2 regions of the Erythrobacter sp. S227 genome follow, and region 2 is predicted to be linked to the other one. Evidence: predicted binding sites of a transcription regulator. Region 2 holds the regulator's gene; the other holds the start of a gene.
The links. Region 2 encodes LexA, which represses DNA repair genes until DNA is damaged. Its sites were predicted from a motif close to GTTCCNCNCTTGTTCT; they were not measured.
Positions count from the first base shown of each region.

Region 1 (6,709 bases), 1.2 Mb from region 2:
CATGGGCGGGATGATCGCGCAGCTTGTGGGCATTCATCATCCCGGGCGTTTGCACTCGCTGACCTCGATCATGTCGACCACGGGTAATGGATCGCTTCCGATGGCGGACAAATCCGCGATGGAAGCGCTGGTCGCCCCGCTCAAGTCTCTGGATGAAGAGGACCTTGTGGCGCATGGCCTTAACATTGCGCGCAGCATCGGATCGCCCGGCTATCCTTCGGACCCCGAACGTGTGCGCGAGCGGACGCTTAAATCGGTGAGGCGCAGCGTCTATCCTCCCGGCCTCCCGCGTCAGCTGGCCGCGATCATTGACGATGGTTGCAGGCGATCACGCCTCGCCAGCGTGTCCGCGCCCACACTTGTGCTCCATGGTGAAGGCGATCCGCTGGTCAAGCTTGAGGGCGGTCAGGACACGGCAAAGCATATTCCGGGCGCAAAGCTTGTGACGATCCCTGGCTGGGGCCACGATTTGCCGATTGAATTGATCGAACCTTTGGCAGGACACGTGGCAGACCACGCGCGCTCCGTCAGAGGCAACGCGATCAGCGAAAAGGCTGCGCAGCCGGCTTAATCGGGCCCGGTTTCCAGGCTCCTTGGGGCATCGGCTTCCATCTTCTTGCGGTGGTTGTGGATCACGGGGTGGGCAAATCCCCACCACAGCGTGTTCCAGATGGCCGAAGAGACCCAGAAATTGCGGTCTGTCACATAGGGTATTTCGGGAATCGGCAAGAACGGGATCCAGCTCGCGCAGGAGATCACGAACCATACCACGCTCAAAATATCGATCGCACGCTCGTGCCGGTCGGCAAATTCGATCAACCTTGTCAGTGCTGCGTCCATTTTCAGAGCCCCGCTTTAAATCCCGCAACAATATTGCCCGATTGAGTGCAAAAGATTCAACGATTGATTCACATGATTCAATCACCAAATTTTTCTTCACAGATTCAATTTGGGGCTTGCGCAACTGACGACTCAAGCTTTGAGCACGCGTCGCTGCACTGCAACATAGATGTTTGGTCGGCTTTCGCGCGAATTCATGGTTAATTGCCCGTTGACCCGATTCCACGGATGATTCATCATCTAGGGGTTCGGTTCGCATGGGACCCCCAAATTGTTGTGTGCTTCTTTCGGCTCTTCCTTAGCGATGAAGGGCGAAACAGGGGAAGATTCGCTCAATTCAGGGGTTCTGACGTTCGGACTGGTAGGAAATTGGGTGCTTTGCCTTGTGCGTATCCTCACGGAAAAAACGGGCAAAAGCTGTCGATGAATATGTTTGGAACAGAATCGGAACAAAGGTGCTATTGTCCAAGGACAGGCCCAACCGATTCGAAGTGACGTAAAATGGGGCGACAATGGAATTTAAAGCAGGCGAAGACGTGCTCAGCGAAACCGATACCGGTGACGTCACGGGGACCGAAGAAAAGGCGCAAAAGGCAGTGACAATGGAAAAGGCGGACAAAGGCAGCGATGCGCTGGTCGCAGAGAAAAGCGCAGAGGCGCTCGGCAATGCGGTTGCCGAAGCGGCAAAAGCGGCTGCCGAGGAGCAAACGACGCCTGACAGCAAGAAGGTGAATGATCGCCGTTTCGACGTACAGATCGATGAAAGCCGCGATGCAAACCTGACCGAGTTCGGCAAGGAAACGCTGACCGACCGCTATTTGCTGCCCGGTGAGAAATACCAGGACCTGTTTGCCCGTGTCGCGGACGCTTATGCCGATGACGCAGAGCACGCACAGCGCCTGTATGACTACATCTCGAAACTGTGGTTCATGCCGGCAACCCCCGTCCTTTCAAACGGCGGTACAGCACGCGGTCTTCCGATCTCCTGCTATCTGAACTCCGTGTCAGACAGCCTCGATGGCATTGTTGGCACCTGGAACGAGAATGTTTGGCTGGCCTCCAAAGGCGGCGGCATTGGCACCTATTGGGGCAATGTGCGCGGCATTGGCGAGCCGGTTGGCCTCAACGGCAAGACCAGCGGCATCATCCCGTTTGTGCGGGTCATGGACAGCCTAACCCTCGCGATTTCGCAAGGGTCGCTGCGCCGTGGTTCTGCTGCGTGTTATCTGGATGTGTCGCACCCCGAGATCGAGGAATTCCTCGAAATCCGCAAACCCTCAGGCGACTTCAACCGCAAGGCGCTCAACCTTCACCACGGCGTTCTTCTTACCGATGAATTTATGGAAGCGGTGCGTGATGGCTCCGAGTTTGAGCTCAAATCACCCAAAACCGGCGATGTGCGCGGTACGGTTGATGCCCGCTCGCTGTTCCAGAAGCTGGTCGAAACGCGCCTCGCAACAGGCGAGCCTTACATCGTGTTCAGCGACACGGTGAACCGCATGATGCCAAAGCACCACCGCGAGCTTGGCCTGAAGGTCTCGACCTCGAACCTGTGTTCGGAAATCACTCTGCCAACCGGCATTGACCACCTTGGCAATGACCGTACCGCTGTGTGCTGCCTCTCATCGCTCAACCTTGAGAAATGGGACGAGTGGAACGGCGACAAGCAGTTCATCGAAGATGTGATGCGCATGCTCGACAATGTCCTTCAGGATTATATCGACCGCGCACCCGATGAAATGGCACGCGCACGCTATTCGGCTGAGCGTGAGCGTTCGGTTGGTCTGGGCGTCATGGGCTTCCACTCCTTCCTGCAGCAAAAAGGCCTTGGTTTCGAGAGCGCGATGGCGAAGGCCATGAACCTCAAGATGTTCAAGCATATTCAAGCCAAAGCCTCCGAAGCCTCAATGCTTCTTGCACAAGAGCGTGGACCTTGCCCGGATGCGGCCGACATGGGCGCGATGGAGCGGTTCTCCTGCAAAATGGCAATCGCGCCGACCGCGTCGATTTCGATCATTTGTGGCGGCACGTCAGCTTGTATCGAGCCGATCCCGGCCAACATCTACACCCACAAGACGCTTTCGGGCTCCTTCATCGTCAAGAACCCGTATCTTGAAAAACTGCTCGACAAGAAGAGCAAGAACTCGACCAATGTGTGGAACTCGATCCTTGAAAAAGGCGGCTCGGTTCAGCACCTCGATTTCCTTTCCGAAGAGGAAAAGGCGAGCTTCAAAACCAGCTTCGAAATCGATCAGCGCTGGCTGCTCGAATTCGCAGCCGACCGTGCGCCTTACATCGATCAGGCGCAGTCGCTGAACCTCTTTATCCCGGCTGACGTCGATAAATGGGACCTCATGATGCTCCACTTCCAGGCGTGGGAGAAAGGCATCAAATCGCTCTATTATCTCCGGTCGAAATCGGTCCAGCGCGCAGGCTTTGCCGGCGGCGTCGAGGCGGACAACACGGCGGATGCGGCCAAGTTCGAGCTTAGCGCAGAGCAAACCGACTATGAGGAATGCTTGAGCTGTCAATAACCGGCTGAGCCGGCGAAGTCCTTCGCTAAGGATAATCACAATACAGAGCCCCGGCAGTCCAGAACTGTTCCGGGGCTCAATTGTATCTGCGCCCCCGAATTTCATCAGAATTGCAAGTTTACTTAACTTTAAAAATGTCAGCCTATTGTACCTGCCATGCGTACTCGTCAGGCCAATCGTAAATTGATCTCCTTGCCAGGCAGGTTTTCGACCGGCCTTGGTGAGCCACAGGATGTTATCTTGCGCGACCTTTCATGTGGAGGTTGCCGGTTCGAGCACGGCGCGCAAAAAATCCTGCCGGGCGCACCCATGCAAATATACGTCGGGCAAACAGGCCCGCACCGCGCCATTGTCCGATGGGTGCAGGACGGCGAAGTTGGCCTCGCCTTTGCAAAACCGCTGTCCGAACAGCAGTTTCAATCCTTTCAGACGACGCATATTCCCGACAGCGCCGATGCAACGCCCAATGCCGCGTTTGAGGAACCAGGCAAGATGACGCCGCAGCGTTTCTGTTGAGCGCCTGCTCCTCTTAAGCGCGCTCTCGCGCTTCTTCCCGAAATATGTCATCCTTGCCCCAGACGGCAAAGGAACAGACTATGGCACCGGAAATCTGGATCGGGATCGGCGGTACAATCTTGCTGCTCGGTTTTATTATCAATGGCGTTCGCCTGTCGCGCGGACCCGAAGGTCATGCTGCGAACGCTGGCCGACTTCACACGGTGGTTGGTGGGATTGCGCTTCCCTTTATGTGGCTGGCGGTCGTAGCAGCTGCCAGCATGTAAGCCGCTATCCAGAGCATCCGCTATGAAAACACGCCGCATTCTTGTCGCCCTGATGCTCGCTTTCGCTGTTTCAGCCTGCGCAAGCCAGATTGATGCAGGGGTCAGCACGGACCCGGAGACGCCCGGTTTCCTGTGGGGCCTTTGGCACGGGTTTATCTTCCCGTGGAGCTTTATCGGATCGCTGTTCAACCCCGATATCGCCGTTTATGCGGTCCCCAATAAGGGCGGCTGGTACGACTTCGGCTTCTTCCTTGGCGTGACCGTACTGGGCGGGGGCAGCTTTTTTGGCTCCAAAGGGCGCCGCGATTGAGGGCGATTAGCGCTCAGAACCCCATCGCGCTCCAATAGATCGCGTAAAATCCCGTCCATCCTGCTGCGAATGCGATCCAGACCCGGCGTTTGCCGAAACGCGCGATCATGCGCGGGCCGATTTCCCCTGCGATGACCGCGACAAGAACAAAGCGCGGCAGCCGGGCAAGGATCGAGGCAAAGGCGAACCACGCCAGCATCCCCGAGCTTTGCAAAGATGACCCTATTCCCGCGGCATAGGCGTAAATCTTGTAGGGAACGCCCGAGAAGCTGCCGACAAACATGCCAAGCGCCCCGTTGGTTTGCCAATCGATCAGGACTTCATCGACAAACGTTGCGTCAATGGCGGGGAGCATGATCAGGAAATCGCGCACACCGCTTGGCGCGATGCTGGCTGCGGCATAGACGAAACACCCGCCAAGGGCGGCGAAAAGGGCCGCGATGCCAGCGCCGGTTATGGCCTTGCGCGTTCCTGCTTTGACGCCCAGCGCCATGACCGCAACATCGGCGACGACAAAGAAGACAATAGCCTCGGCAAGAGCCCAAAGCGCGATGATCAAAAGCAAGAGTGAGGTCCTTTAGGGAACAAAGAAATAGTGGACGAGATGGAAGAAGACGGGCGCTGAAAAGCTCACCGAATCCATCCGGTCAAGTGCGCCGCCGTGACCCTCTATCATAGTACCCCAATCCTTGGCGCCCAATGACCGCTTGACCGCTGAAAGCACAAGGCCCCCGGCAAATCCGGCCAGCACGATGGTAAGTGCAAGAAGCGCCGCCTCCCATGGGGCAAACGGCGTGATCCAGAAGAGCGCTGCGCCGATGGCGGCGGCGGATAACCCTCCGCCGATAAGGCCCTCCCATGTTTTGGCCGGGCTGACCCGCGGTGCGACCTTGTGTTTGCCGAAAAGCTTCCCGAACACATATTGTAGCACGTCCGAGAGCTGCACGACCGTAATCAGGAAGAAAAGCAGCAGGAAGTTGTCGCTGTATCCCGGAATGTCGAGCAGGAGGAGCGCGGGCGCGTGGCTGATGCAATAGACGCCCAGCATCATGCCCCATTGGATCTTTGCAGAACGTGCAAGGAAGTCTGTCGTCTCGCCTTTCAACACCGCGAGGAGCGGCAGGAGCAGGAAGGCCCAAACCGGGATCAGGATCGAGAAAAGCGACTGCCAATCGGAGTAGATCAGCCAATATTGTAGCGGGATAAAGAGGTAGAACGCGGCAACGGTCGCGGTGTGATCTTCTGCCCTTGTCGGGGTGATCGAGAGAAATTCGCGCAGCACAAAGAAGCTGGTGAGCGCAAACAGGACCACCGTCACACCTTTGCCAAAGACAAAGGCGACCGCGAAAATCGCGATCATAAACCACCAGGCTTTGATCCGCTGATTGAGGTTGGCGACCGTTGCAATGCCGCCCTCGCTTTGCACGCGCTTTGACAGGACAAAGCCGATGGAGGATGCCACCAAAAGCAGTGCGAAAACGCCGCCGAACAAGGTCGCCATGGTCGGGTCGATGGTAAGGTTTAGCTGTGGCATCATGCGTCCTCTCCTGCCCCATTCTTTTCAGCAAGTGTCAGGATTGCTTTTTGCGCCCGTTCAAGAAACGCTGACTTTTCCTCGCCATTTTTTAGGCTGATGGGCTCGCCAAAATGCGCAGCCGAGCTGATCGGGGCAGGCAGGATTGCGCCCTTTGGGTAGGCACGTGCGAGATTGGTGAGATAAACCGGCACAAGCTCAGCGTCGGGAAAGTCCTTCGCAAGATGATACAGCCCTGCCTTGAAGCTACCGGGAAGCGCCTCTGCGCGCCTCGTCCCCTCAGGGAAGATGATCAGCGATTCCCCGCTTTCGAGCACTTCGCGAAGCGGGGCGAGCGGGTCTTTACTGCGTGTTGTTCCTTTGGCACGCTCGACCAGCACCGCGTTCAGCACTTTGAGCGCAACAAAACGCTGCACCGGCCCTCCGCCCCAATAATCGGCAGCGGCCACGGGGTGCGTGGTCTCGCGCAAATAGCTAGGCAGCGCGCCGCACAGGATGATCGTGTCCATGTGGCTGGCATGGTTGGCGAAGTATATGCGCTGTGTGGTCGCAGGCTCGCACCCGCTCCACCGCGCCTGGCCCCCGACGAGGAAACGCGCAGCCCCGAACAGGGCCTCACCCACCAGACGCGCGATCATTTGCCCGCCTCCTTAGCCCGCATCAGATTGGCGATGCGGTGCAAGCGGATCGCGCAGGTGATCGCTGCGCC
Region 1 covers NZ_CP200280.1:2,190,719-2,197,427, reverse strand. The annotation lists gene AC0V6Q_RS10345 (alpha/beta fold hydrolase) at 1-571, shown strand, start outside; gene AC0V6Q_RS10340 (hypothetical protein) at 568-840, opposite strand; gene AC0V6Q_RS10335 (ribonucleoside-diphosphate reductase subunit alpha) at 1,353-3,374, shown strand; gene AC0V6Q_RS10330 (PilZ domain-containing protein) at 3,531-3,890, shown strand; gene AC0V6Q_RS10325 (hypothetical protein) at 3,971-4,156, shown strand; gene AC0V6Q_RS10320 (hypothetical protein) at 4,179-4,466, shown strand; gene AC0V6Q_RS10315 (hypothetical protein) at 4,480-5,031, opposite strand; gene AC0V6Q_RS10310 (phosphatidate cytidylyltransferase) at 5,044-6,003, opposite strand; gene AC0V6Q_RS10305 (lysophospholipid acyltransferase family protein) at 6,000-6,638, opposite strand; gene AC0V6Q_RS10300 (CDP-alcohol phosphatidyltransferase family protein) at 6,635-6,709, opposite strand, start outside.
Region 1: a site for LexA is predicted at 1,276-1,291, ahead of AC0V6Q_RS10335 (ribonucleoside-diphosphate reductase subunit alpha). Genes of this name have one in related genera too.

Region 2 (11,717 bases):
GCGAGCGACCACGACATGGATGTGCTGGTCGAGGTGCACGATGAGGCAGAGATGGAGCGCGCCCTCACCCACCTCAACAGCCGCCTGATCGGTGTGAACAACCGCGACCTTAAAACCTTCACCACTTCGCTTGCGACAACAGAACGCCTCGCGCCAATGGTGCCGCAAGGCACTATGCTGATCGGAGAAAGCGGGATCGCCACCCATGCCGATTGTGTCCGCCTGTCGAAAAGCGGCGTGCGCGGGTTTCTGGTGGGCGAAAGCCTGATGAGCGCCGATGATGTGGCGGCGGCAACGTCCGAGCTTTTGAACGGATAGCCTATCGGCAAGGCCCGGTTCCCCCATGCTGCACTGTCCTACAACTGCGAAAAATGTCATCAGGTGAGCGCAATGACCATTCAGCCGCCTCTTTCATCGATCCAAGCGATTGAAACGCGCATCACTGATCAATTGGTTTTTTGCTCTTGAACAGTGTGTCAAGTGTGTCAAAAAGTGCCGAAAAGGAAGTAAAATGAGCCGCTTAACGCATATTGCCGAGGACGGCGCGGCGCATATGGTCGATGTGGGCGGCAAAGCCGAAACGCACCGCGTGGCGATCGCAAGCGGGCTTATCACCATGTCCAGGGACGCACTTGAAGCGATCCGCCAAGGGGATGCCCCCAAAGGCGACGTGTTAGGGACAGCGCGCGTGGCCGCAATTATGGCAGCCAAGCGAACGGGCGACCTTATCCCCCTGTGCCATCCGCTGGGCCTTGAGGCGGTCACGGTGGATTTCACCTTTGAAGAAGCGGGTATCCGCGTCAACGCCAGCGCCTCTCTGACCGGCAAAACCGGCGTTGAGATGGAGGCGATGGTGGCTGTATCGACAGCGCTCCTCACCATTTACGATATGGCCAAGGCAATCGACAAAGGAATGGTCATTGGCGAGGTTCGCCTGATCGAAAAACGCGGCGGCAAGTCTGGCACCTGGAAAGCGGACGCGCTGTGAGTGCCATGCTCTCCCTCGAAGAAGCGCAGAAACGGCTACTCGCGCTAGCGCCGACAACACAGGCCTTTAACGTCGGCTTGGAAATCGCTGCCAACGTCACCTGCCAACGATGGCTCGCGCGCAACCACAAAGCACGGCGCACACAGCCTGCAGCCGATCTGTCTGCAATGGATGGCTACGCGGTCTCTGGCGATGGCCCTTGGGAAAGAGTGGGCGAAAGCAAGGCGGGAACCCCATTTCATGGCACGCTTGTTCCCGGCCAGTGCACCCGCATCTCGACCGGCGCGCATATGCCCGAAGGCGCGAACGCGGTGCTGATCCAAGAGAATGCCAGGGTCGACGGCGCGGTGGTATTTGCGACAGCGACGCCTGCGCCAAGCGAACACATCCGCCGTTCAGGATTTGACTTTGGAACTGGAGAGGTAGTGCTCGAAAAAGGCGCTCCTGTCACTCCAGCGACAATTGCCGTGGCAGCCTCTGCGGGCTTGGACTCTTTGCGTGTGGGGGGCGCGCCTCATGTGGCAGTGCTCGATAGCGGGGATGAACTGGTGCCTGCCGGAAGGCCCTGTGCACTCCATCAAATCCCGGCAAGCAATGGCATAATGCTTACCGCAATGCTCAGCCCCTATGTCGGAACGCTAAAGCCAATCGGCCCCGTCGCCGACGACCGCGCCGCGCTTGCGGTAGCTCTGGAACAGGCCGATGAGCATGACATCGTCATCACCTCGGGCGGGGCATCGGTTGGCGACCATGATCTTGTGCAAGAGGCCTTGCGAGAGTGGGGCGCGGAAATCGAGTTCTGGAAGGTCGCGATCAAGCCGGGCAAGCCGTTAATGGTGGCCACACGCCAGACCAAATGGGGCCAGCAAGTCATCCTCGGGCTTCCGGGAAACCCTGTGTCGAGCTTCGTAACCGCCTTCCTCTTCGCCCTTCCCCTGGTGCGCGCCTCTTTGGGAGCCCCTGATCCGCTCCCGGGGACCATACAACTAGTTGCGGGTGAGGAGCTGCCTGCGACTGGTCCGCGCCACGAGTTCATGCGTGGCATACTGAACGACGGGATAGCACGTCTTGCGTCCTCTCAGGATTCAAGCGCATTGGGAGCCTTGGCCATGGCCAATTGCCTTATCAGCCGGCCAGCCCATTCACCCCCAGTCCAGTCAGGCGAGCATGTGGAAGTATATCTCCTCCACAATGGCGGTTTTGCGGGAGTTTAACCAAGGCACACGCTTGACTTGGCGAATCAAGTTGCCTATTCGTTCCGCATTCGTTCACCATAATGGTCGGACGGTTAGCGTTCTGTATCGCACCTGTTCCGTTTTCCGGATCGGTGCCTCTATGGGGTGCGCAACTTTGGCACTGTGCCTCGGGACCCTATCGTTCCGGTGCACGTAGAGTGCGGCTGATGGAGTTTGCCCATGCTAACGGCAAAGCAACACGAACTGATCCGTTTCATTCAGCAGCGTCTGGAAGAAACCGGCATTTCACCCAGTTTTGAAGAAATGAAAGAAGCGCTCGATTTAAAGAGCAAGTCGGGCGTTCACCGCCTGATCTCTGCCCTTGAAGAACGCGGCTTTATCCGGCGTCTGCCCAACAGGGCACGCGCGCTGGAAGTGATCAAGAACCCCGAGGATTCCACCCCCATCCCGCGCAGCGCTCCTGCTGTTGCGGCGAATGACCGGGTGGTTGCGGCTGCTGCGTCTGCTCCCAAAGCAGCGCCAGAGCCTGCCAATGACGTGATAGAGATCCCTCTGCACGGCCGGATCGCTGCTGGCGCTCCGATTGAGGCGCTAGAGGGGCAAAGCTCGCTTCCTGTTCCTGCAGCCTTGCTTGGCCCGGGAGAGCATTATGCGCTTGAGGTGTCTGGCGATTCCATGATCGAGGCTGGCATCTTTGATGGTGATTTTGCGCTTGTGCGCCGGACCAATACGGCCCGCGATGGCGAGATCGTGGTGGCTCTTGTGAACGGCGAGGAAGCAACGCTCAAATACCTTCACAAAGACGGCAGCCTTGTGCGCCTTGATCCTGCCAATGCGAGCTATGACCCGCAGGTCTATGGTCCGGGCGAGGTTGAGGTTCAGGGCAAGCTTGCAGGGCTTCTGCGACGCTACCACTGACGGGCATGATTTGGGCGGGACCCGCGTTTGCGTTTGGGCCCGCCCGTCAATCCCGGGAACCGAGCCACCAACCATGCTCGCCTTGGCTCTCGCCAACGCTGGTGATGGTTTGGCCTTCAAGGTCGATCGCAAGGCCGCCTGATTGCTCGAGGAACCCTCGGTCCGCTTTAAGCCATCGCGGGCTGCATGACCGGGGCAGATAACGGTCAGCGACCACAATGTCCGCACGCTCGCAAGCAGCAGCAAGAGCGCGTTCTTCGATTAGCTCCCGATTGCGGGCAAGGAGCAGCGACCAATCGCGCCCTCCCCGCTCAAGGACAATGGTGCAAAATTCAGGCGAGCATCGCGCACCATCCCACTGCGCCAACGGGATCGGTTCTGATGTCACGCTGGCAAGCTCAAGCAGGTTGTCGCGCGAATATGAAGACCGGCTATCGCGCAAGGACAAAAGGCTTCGGCTTCCATCAGGCGCGGTCACCGTAAGCCCGACATGCCTCCCGTCCCTTCCTATCAGAACATCGGGAATGGGGGTAAGCAGCAATATGATCGCGGCAATCAATGCGGGCACAAAACCAAGCAATCGTGCTTTGCCCGTCCACAGCGCGAGCCAAAGCCCGCCTGCGGTGAAAAGCGCTATGGTGAGGCCGCTCATCTGGGGCATCAGTTTTACAGCGCCAGGCTGGGCCGAGGTGAAATGGGCAATTGCCAGAAGAAGATCGAGCGACTTCTCGGTCAACCACCAAAACGGTGCGCCAAGACCTATAATGTCGAACACAAGGCCCAAGGCGATTAGCGGCATCGACACGAACGTAACCAACGGGATCGCCAGCACATTCGCAAAAGCGCCGTAGACCCCGGCGCGGTGAAAGTGGAACAGGACGATCGGCATAAGAGCAATCTCGATCACGAGCCCCGTCAGGAACAGCATCGCAGTCCCGCGCCCCAACCGGGCAAAGCTGCTCTCCTCACGGGCTGCAAGAAACGCGCGAACAGGCGCGCTCGAATGCAGGGCGACAATGGCAAGGACCGCTGAAAAGCTCATCTGGAAGCTGGGCCCGATCACGCTTTCGGGCCAGAGAAGAAGCACGAATATCGCTGCCACTGCCACCATGCGCAGCGACAAAGCGTCTCGTCCGCTGGCAAGCGCAACAAGAACCAGCATAGCAGCAGCGCACGCACGAACGGTCGGGACCTGCGCCCCTGTCAAAAGCGTGTAGGCAATGCCCGCCAGTGCTCCGACGCCCGCAGCAATCACCGGCAAACGCACGCGAATCGCAAGCGCTGGAAAAAGGGCAAGCAGCTTGAGCGTGACAAGATAGGCTGCACCAATCACGGCGCTGACATGCAAACCGCTAATCGCAAGCAGATGGGTGAGCCCTGCATCGCGCATCGCCTCGCGGTCTTCCTCACCGATGGCGCCCCGGTCTCCGCTGGCAAATGCTGCGGCGATGTGCCCGGCAGAGCCATCGACCCGCGTTCGCACGTGCGCTGATAAAGCCCTTTGCGCGCGCGGGATCATTCCCGAAGCTTCGGCAGGTGTCACAATTGCGATGTCGCCAATAACGCTTCCCGACGCAGCCAACCCCTTGAACCAAGCGGCTCTTGCAAAGTCATATGCGCCGGGCAGCATCGGGCTTGCAGGCGGCATCAATCGCACCCGCATTCGCACAACTGCCCCCTCGACCAACCCGCTATCATCGCTCGTAAGTCCGGTGCCAGCGCCGGTCTGAACCATGGTGGCGGAAGGGATATTGACTCGGATTTTTCGGCTTTCGCCGCTTTCAGCATCGCGTACAGCCATTGTGAGGCGGATGCGATCTTGTGCGGGCTGATCATCGCGCGAAAGGATGTACCCCTGCACGCGTTCAACTTTCGGGCGCTCGATTGCCCTTGCGCCGACAAATTCCGAACGCATCCAAATCACGCTTATCCCGGCCGCGAAGAGCAGAGCGCACGCTATGATCGCACCGCGCAAATGATCGCGGCCCGTATTGTCGCGCCATGCGGCAAAGGCAAACAGGGCAAGAAGGATCGCAAGGCCAATCGCGCTCGCCCATTGCCACGGGGATTTCAGATAGAACCAGAAGAGTATGCCGCTGGCGAAAACCACCGCCAGCCACGGTGCCCGGTCAAAGCCGGCTTCTGCAAGAAAACGCTCTGCCCGCTCGGCAATCACACCGCCAAAGGCGCGCCAAATGCTGGACAATCCAGCATCCCTTTGCCACAGGCCAGCGAAAGCCTTTCGAGGCGTGGCTGGGATCGTTCCCGCAGTGGCGCTATCGCCTGCGGGTTTGTCTCCCATCGGAATAATCGGCGCATCGGCCATCGGCTCGCTTCCCCCCGGGGTAGGCACCGTTCCTTTTGCACCAAACGGATAGGAAGCTTAATTCTATGACGGCCCCTGCGTCAAATTCTTTGGACAATGCGCCTGTGGTAACCAGGTTTGCCCCTTCGCCCACGGGGTTCCTGCATATCGGCGGCGCGCGAACGGCGTTGTTCAATTGGCTTTTTGCCCGGCACAACGGGGGTAAAGCGCTTCTCCGGATCGAGGACACCGACAAGAAACGCTCAAGCCAGGAAGCTATTGATGCCATTCTGGACGGGCTCGCTTGGCTGGGCCTGGACTATGACGACGAGCCGGTTTTCCAGTCCAAACGCGCAGAACGTCATGCCGAGGTTGCGCACCAACTGCTCGAGGCGGGCCATGCATACAAATGCTTTGCGACACCTGAAGAGCTAGAGGCAATGCGCGCCGAGCAGCGTGCCCATAAACAACCAATGCGTTATGACGGGCGCTGGCGTGACCGTGATCCGTTGGAGGCGCCCGAAGGTGCATCTTACACGGTGCGATTGAAGACGCCTCAAGACGGCGAGGCAACCATCGAAGATCGCGTTCAGGGCAGCGTTTCGGTCAAGAACGAAGAGCTCGACGATTACATTATCCTTCGCGCAGACGGCACGCCGACATATATGCTCGCGGTTGTGGTTGATGACCATGACATGGGCGTGACCCATGTGATCCGCGGCGATGATCATTTGAACAACGCCTTTCGCCAATTGCCGATTTACCGCGCGATGGACGCCATCGAGGGTGGTTGGCCTGATCCGGTGTATGCGCATGTTCCGCTCATCCACGGTGCAGACGGGGCCAAGCTTTCAAAGCGTCACGGTGCATTGGGCGCGGAAACATACCGCGACGAATTCGGCATCCTTCCTGAGGCCCTTTTTAATTATCTACTGCGCCTTGGCTGGGGCCATGGCGACCGCGAGGAAATCACTCGCGAGGAAGCGATCGAGCTGTTCGATCTGTCTGGCGTTGGCAAAAGCCCATCGCGCTTCGACCTGAAAAAGCTGGAAAACCTTAACGGCCATTATATCCGCGAAGCAGACGATGCAAAGCTTGCACCGCTTGTTGCGCAGCGCATTGATGGCGATGTGGATATCGAGCTATTGACCAAGGCGATGCCGGTCTTGAAAACCCGTGCGAAGAACCTCGACGAACTGGCTGAAGGCGCGGGCTTTCTCTTTGCAAAACGGCCGCTCGAAATGACCGAAAAGGCCGCCAAATTGCTGGACGATGACGGCCGCGCGCGGCTTAGTTCCATTTCCAACGCATTATCAGCCGAAAATGACTGGACAATGGAGGCTCTCGAAGCCACTACGAAAGCGCTTGCAGAGGAACTGGATCTGGGCTTCGGCAAGCTGGCGCAGCCAATGCGCGCTGCCCTCACCGGGACGACAACCTCGCCCGGAATTTTTGACGTACTGGTCCTCTTGGGACGGGATGAATCCTTGGCTCGCATCGACGCGCAGGCTTCCTAGGAAGTTGAGTAAGAAGCAGGGCTAACAAGGATCTAGGAAAGATTGATTAGGAGACACATGGTGGCTGACAAGCAAGCGAAGCTCGAACTTGGCGGTAAGACACACGAATTTCCCGTGCTCGAAGGCAGCACCGGACCCGACGTAATCGACATTCGCAAGCTCTATGGCGCAACCGGAGCGTTCACCTTCGACCCTGGCTATAAGTCAACTGCAAGCTGTGAAAGCGCGCTGACCTATATCGACGGTCAGGAAGGCATTCTGCTCCACCGCGGTTACCCGATTGGCCAATTGGCTGAACACTCCAGCTTTATGGAAGTCAGCTATCTCCTGCTGAATGGCGAACTGCCGAATGCTGGTGAACTCACCGAGTTTGAAGACACCATCACCCGTCACACTATGCTCCATGAGCAATTGAGGACGTTTCTTCAGGGCTTTCGCCGGGACGCTCACCCGATGGCTATCATGTGCGGCGTTGTTGGCGCTTTGTCAGCATTCTACCATGACAGCACCGATATTTCGGACCCTGAACACCGCAAGATTTCCTCGCACCGCCTGATCGCAAAGATGCCGACAATCGCGGCGATGGCATATAAATATTCGGTTGGGCAGCCGTTCCTTTATCCCGATAACTCGCTGTCTTACACCGGCAACTTCCTGCGGATGACCTTTGGTGTTCCGGCGGAAGAATACGAAGTTCACCCGGCAATCGAAAAAGCAATGGACCGGATATTCATCCTCCACGCCGATCATGAACAGAACGCATCGACCTCTACCGTGCGCCTTGCAGGGTCATCGGGCGCGAACCCGTTTGCCTGTATCGCTGCGGGTATTGCCTGTCTTTGGGGCCCGGCACACGGCGGCGCGAACGAAGCGGCGCTCAACATGCTGCAAGAGATCGGTACGCCAGACCGCATCCCGCACTACATCGAGCGTGCGAAGGACAAGAACGATCCGTTCCGCCTGATGGGCTTTGGTCACCGTGTTTACAAAAACTACGATCCGCGTGCGACCGTCATGCAGAAGACACTTCGCGAGGTGTTTGAAGCCCTCAAGACCACCGATCCTGTGTTTGAAACCGCGCTGAAGCTTGAAGAAATCGCTCTCAATGACGATTATTTCAAAGAGAAGAAGCTGTTCCCGAACGTCGATTTCTACTCGGGCATCATTTTGAGTTCGATCGGCTTCCCGACAACGATGTTCACCGCGCTCTTCGCGCTTGCACGCACCGTTGGCTGGGTTGCTCAGTGGAACGAGATGATCTCTGATCCAGCGCAGGTGATCGGCCGTCCACGTCAGCTCTACACGGGCCCAACGCAGCGCGACTATGTGCCGGTAGGCCAGCGCTAAGCGACGCCAATCCTAAGATAAAACGGGCGCGGTTTGCAGATATGCAGGCCGCGCCTTTTTGTCGCGTTAGGCTTTATTGAGTGTCGATCTCGGGCAAGGTCAGCTTGAACTGCGCGCCCATATGATCCGCGCTTTGCTTTTGCGGCAAAACCTGAAGGTCCCCCTCCATCGCAAGGGCAAGCTTGCGAGAGATAAACAGCCCAAGACCCGATCCAGTGTCATTGCCACCGTCGCTATCCCGGCCAAGGCGCTCGAACTTGTCGAAAATTTTGTCAGCCTGCTCCCTTGTCACGCCGGGCCCCTGATCGCTCACCGTCACGCTGACCAAGCCGCGACCGTCTTCGCCCACGCTCACTGACACTTGGCTCTCCTCGGGCGAATAGGCGATGGCGTTCCCGATCAGATTGATGAGAATCTGCAATACGCGCCGGAACTCTGCGGCGGCGTAAATCGGTTCGGCCAGCCTATCGACTTTCACCGAGATTCCCCGCCCCTGTGCTCTTACGCCCAGAATGCCCGCAGCCCGCTGAGCGACATCCGCCAGATCGACGCGCTCTTTCGCGGTCCTGAAGCCGGGCGCTTCGACCACCTCGAGGTCGGCAAGATCATCGAGCATACCGGCAAGGTGCTGGCCAGCGGCCGCGATATTGGCGGCGTATTCGCTATACTCTGCACGCAGCGGCCCTGCGAGCCGGGCATGGATTGTCTCTGCATTGGCGATAATTCGCGCGATGGGTTGGCGCAGCACAGGGGTTAGCGCGCTACCAACCAGGCGAGAATGCTCTGGAGCGTCCTTGTCGGGCGCATCGCCATGGGCGGCACCATCACTTAAAGGTTCGTTCGCTACAAACAAAAGCTCAAACCCGCGAGGCGCAGAGGCCGATGGCCCGACAGGCAGCAACCGCGCCCGCCAACTGCGGCTTGAACCCGGAATAGTGGCCTTTGCCCCGTCCAAAAGCCGCCAATGGAGCGGTTGTTCATGGGCAATGCCTTCAAGCTTAACATACTCGCTCCAAAGCTTGCCCGGAGCCGCCTCAACCGCTTCACAAAGCGCCTGAGCATCGCTGCTCAATGATGTGATAACCTGAAGCTTTTGCCAAGCATCAAGCCGTGCCGTAATCTCCGCCGACGCGCGGTCAGCTGCATCGAGCCAGCCCGTGCTTGTCCGCGTCTGGGCATCATCCTGCGCGCCGCCTAGCCAGTTTTCTATGATGATCTCGCAGCCGCCTGCAACGTCACTGTCATCAACGGCTTCAAGAACCGGATTTACGCGGACAAAACCGCCGACCCTGTCCTGACCGTCAAAGGCGCTGAATTCGCGGGCAATGCGCAGCCCCCTCTCGCGGCATTGGCGGACGAGTTCGCGCAGTTCAGGCACCGCCAAGGCACCCGGCAAACGCCCACCACAAGCCTCTTGCAGTTCTGCAAGCAGCTCATCCGCTTTGACGAGCCGATCATGTTCATCGGTCAGGCCGTGTGCGGCAATGATGGATTGCTGGCGGTTCATAAGCGGCGCTCTACACCTCGCTCATTTCGCGCAAGGTGTCTTGAGCAAGCGCTTGAGAAAGCGCCTCAAAACCGCTCGGCAGTGACTTGGTCCCACCCAAGAGCGCTATCTGCGCATCGATCGCATGTGAGCTGAGCCCTCCAGCCTTAAGCATAAGGGCAAGCCTCACGGTCTGGCTTTCATGACAGGCAAACACTGTGCGTTCACGCGGTTGCTGTGTCAGGGACGCCGCAGCGCTTGCAAACAGGGCAAGGCCAGCGTGGCCAAGATCAAGAGCGGCAACAGCGCCGCCTTGCATTGCCGAAACCAGCCTTCCCAAAAGGCCAATTCTGCCAGCGCCTTCATCAAACCCGTGCTTCAGTCTTGTAACAGCCGCTGCGATTGTGTCGGTGTCCGCGCCAAGAGGCGCATCCGCAAACCGGTCAAGAACGCGGCTAAACACCTCGAACGGAAGTTCTCCAAGCAGCATTTCCATCCGCTGCTGGCTTTGGGAAAAGCGTGATTGTGCGGCCATTGCGCCCATCGCAAGCTCTGCAATCTCGGGCCGTTCCGAGGCGATAAGCTCCTGCATCAAAGGGCTAAGCACAGGGTCAATAGACGCTGAATGCGCTAGTCTTCCCGTCAAATGCCCTTCGAGAGCGGCCACGTAGAGATGGTCGACAATCGCCTCATCCGCGGCCAAATGCTGCGCCAGCATTTCTGTGCGGTCTTCCATATCTGGAATGGCGACTGCGTCAGAGACCAATTCGCCGAGCAATTGCTCTGCAATATGGCGCATCATTCCGCGCAGGCGCGCGATAATCGCATCGCCAAAAAGGCTGGTCCCCTCCCCTTCGAGCAGATGCCCGACAACAGGCGCAACCGATCGCAGCGCGCGGTTGCCGCGCGCCATTTCATCCCGAAGGAATGCATCCACCAAGGTGGACTGAGATCGGTCTATCGCCATCTTGCCCATTGCGTAGCCCCTACAGGGTTAAGGTTAAGCCCCGGTTAGCCTTACAGACTATCTCCTTTTGTGTAGGCGCGCAGCAGCAATTGGAAAAGCGCGCCAAGAGCGAACACAAGCAAGGCAGTGTGAAGGAAACCAAAGGCGGCACAGACAGCAAATATTGCAAGATGCAAGGGCGTGTCGCGCCAGAATGCCTGAATTTGCGCCTGCCTATCATGGGCAGAGAGGGCAGAAAGCCCTAATCCAAACAACGGGATAGCGATACTGGACTGCCAGTCGGAGGCCCCCAAATTTGCCAGAACAAGCACCACGCACGCGAGCGCGCTTATCGCAAGTGTAAGCCAGCGCAGGCGTGCGTTCTTGCCCGATTGGCCTGAAATGCCGCTGCGCAAACTGCTCGAACCTTGTGCCAAAAACGCAGCAAATGCGCTCAGACTAGCGAGCGCCAGTGCCGATACTCCGAACCCGAAACCGGCCAATCCTGCCGCTATTACCATTCCGGTGACAGCAGCCGCAGCTGCGATTTCGCTTCCCGAACCAAACCATCGGCTTGCCGACAACCGAACAACAGTGGTTGCTAAACCTGCCCCTGGCCCCGCCCAATTTGCCTCGGGAAGGCTCGCCTCCATCAGTGCCTTGCCGCGAAGATCGAGGCTCTCGCGGTCGCTTGCGAGGACCCATTGGTTGTTTTCCAGAAGGAGCGCAGGCACATTTTCACGGGCCACGCGCGCCTGAAGCCCGATCCGCAACAGCAATGATACCGCATCGGCATCATCCGGCATTTCTTTGAGCGATTCAGCGCATTCTCCGGGTAGGACGGCAACGCCGCCCCAGTGCTTTTGCCCGTCAATCCGTTCAAAATCAGAAGGATATGCCGCGCTTAGCGAGTGATCTGCATCAAGTTCGAAAATGCTGTTTTGTAAATCGCCATTTGCTTCCAAATCCTCATCCAGCGCATCCTGATCGATGATGAGGCCATCAAGCTGGACG
Region 2 covers NZ_CP200280.1:979,737-991,453, forward strand. The annotation lists gene trpC (indole-3-glycerol phosphate synthase TrpC) at 1-318, shown strand, start outside; gene moaC (cyclic pyranopterin monophosphate synthase MoaC) at 512-988, shown strand; gene AC0V6Q_RS04650 (molybdopterin molybdotransferase MoeA) at 994-2,202, shown strand; gene lexA (transcriptional repressor LexA) at 2,404-3,102, shown strand; gene AC0V6Q_RS04660 (ComEC/Rec2 family competence protein) at 3,149-5,428, opposite strand; gene gltX (glutamate--tRNA ligase) at 5,494-6,924, shown strand; gene AC0V6Q_RS04670 (citrate synthase) at 6,985-8,271, shown strand; gene AC0V6Q_RS04675 (sensor histidine kinase) at 8,345-9,778, opposite strand; gene AC0V6Q_RS04680 (hypothetical protein) at 9,789-10,733, opposite strand; gene AC0V6Q_RS04685 (hypothetical protein) at 10,775-11,717, opposite strand, start outside.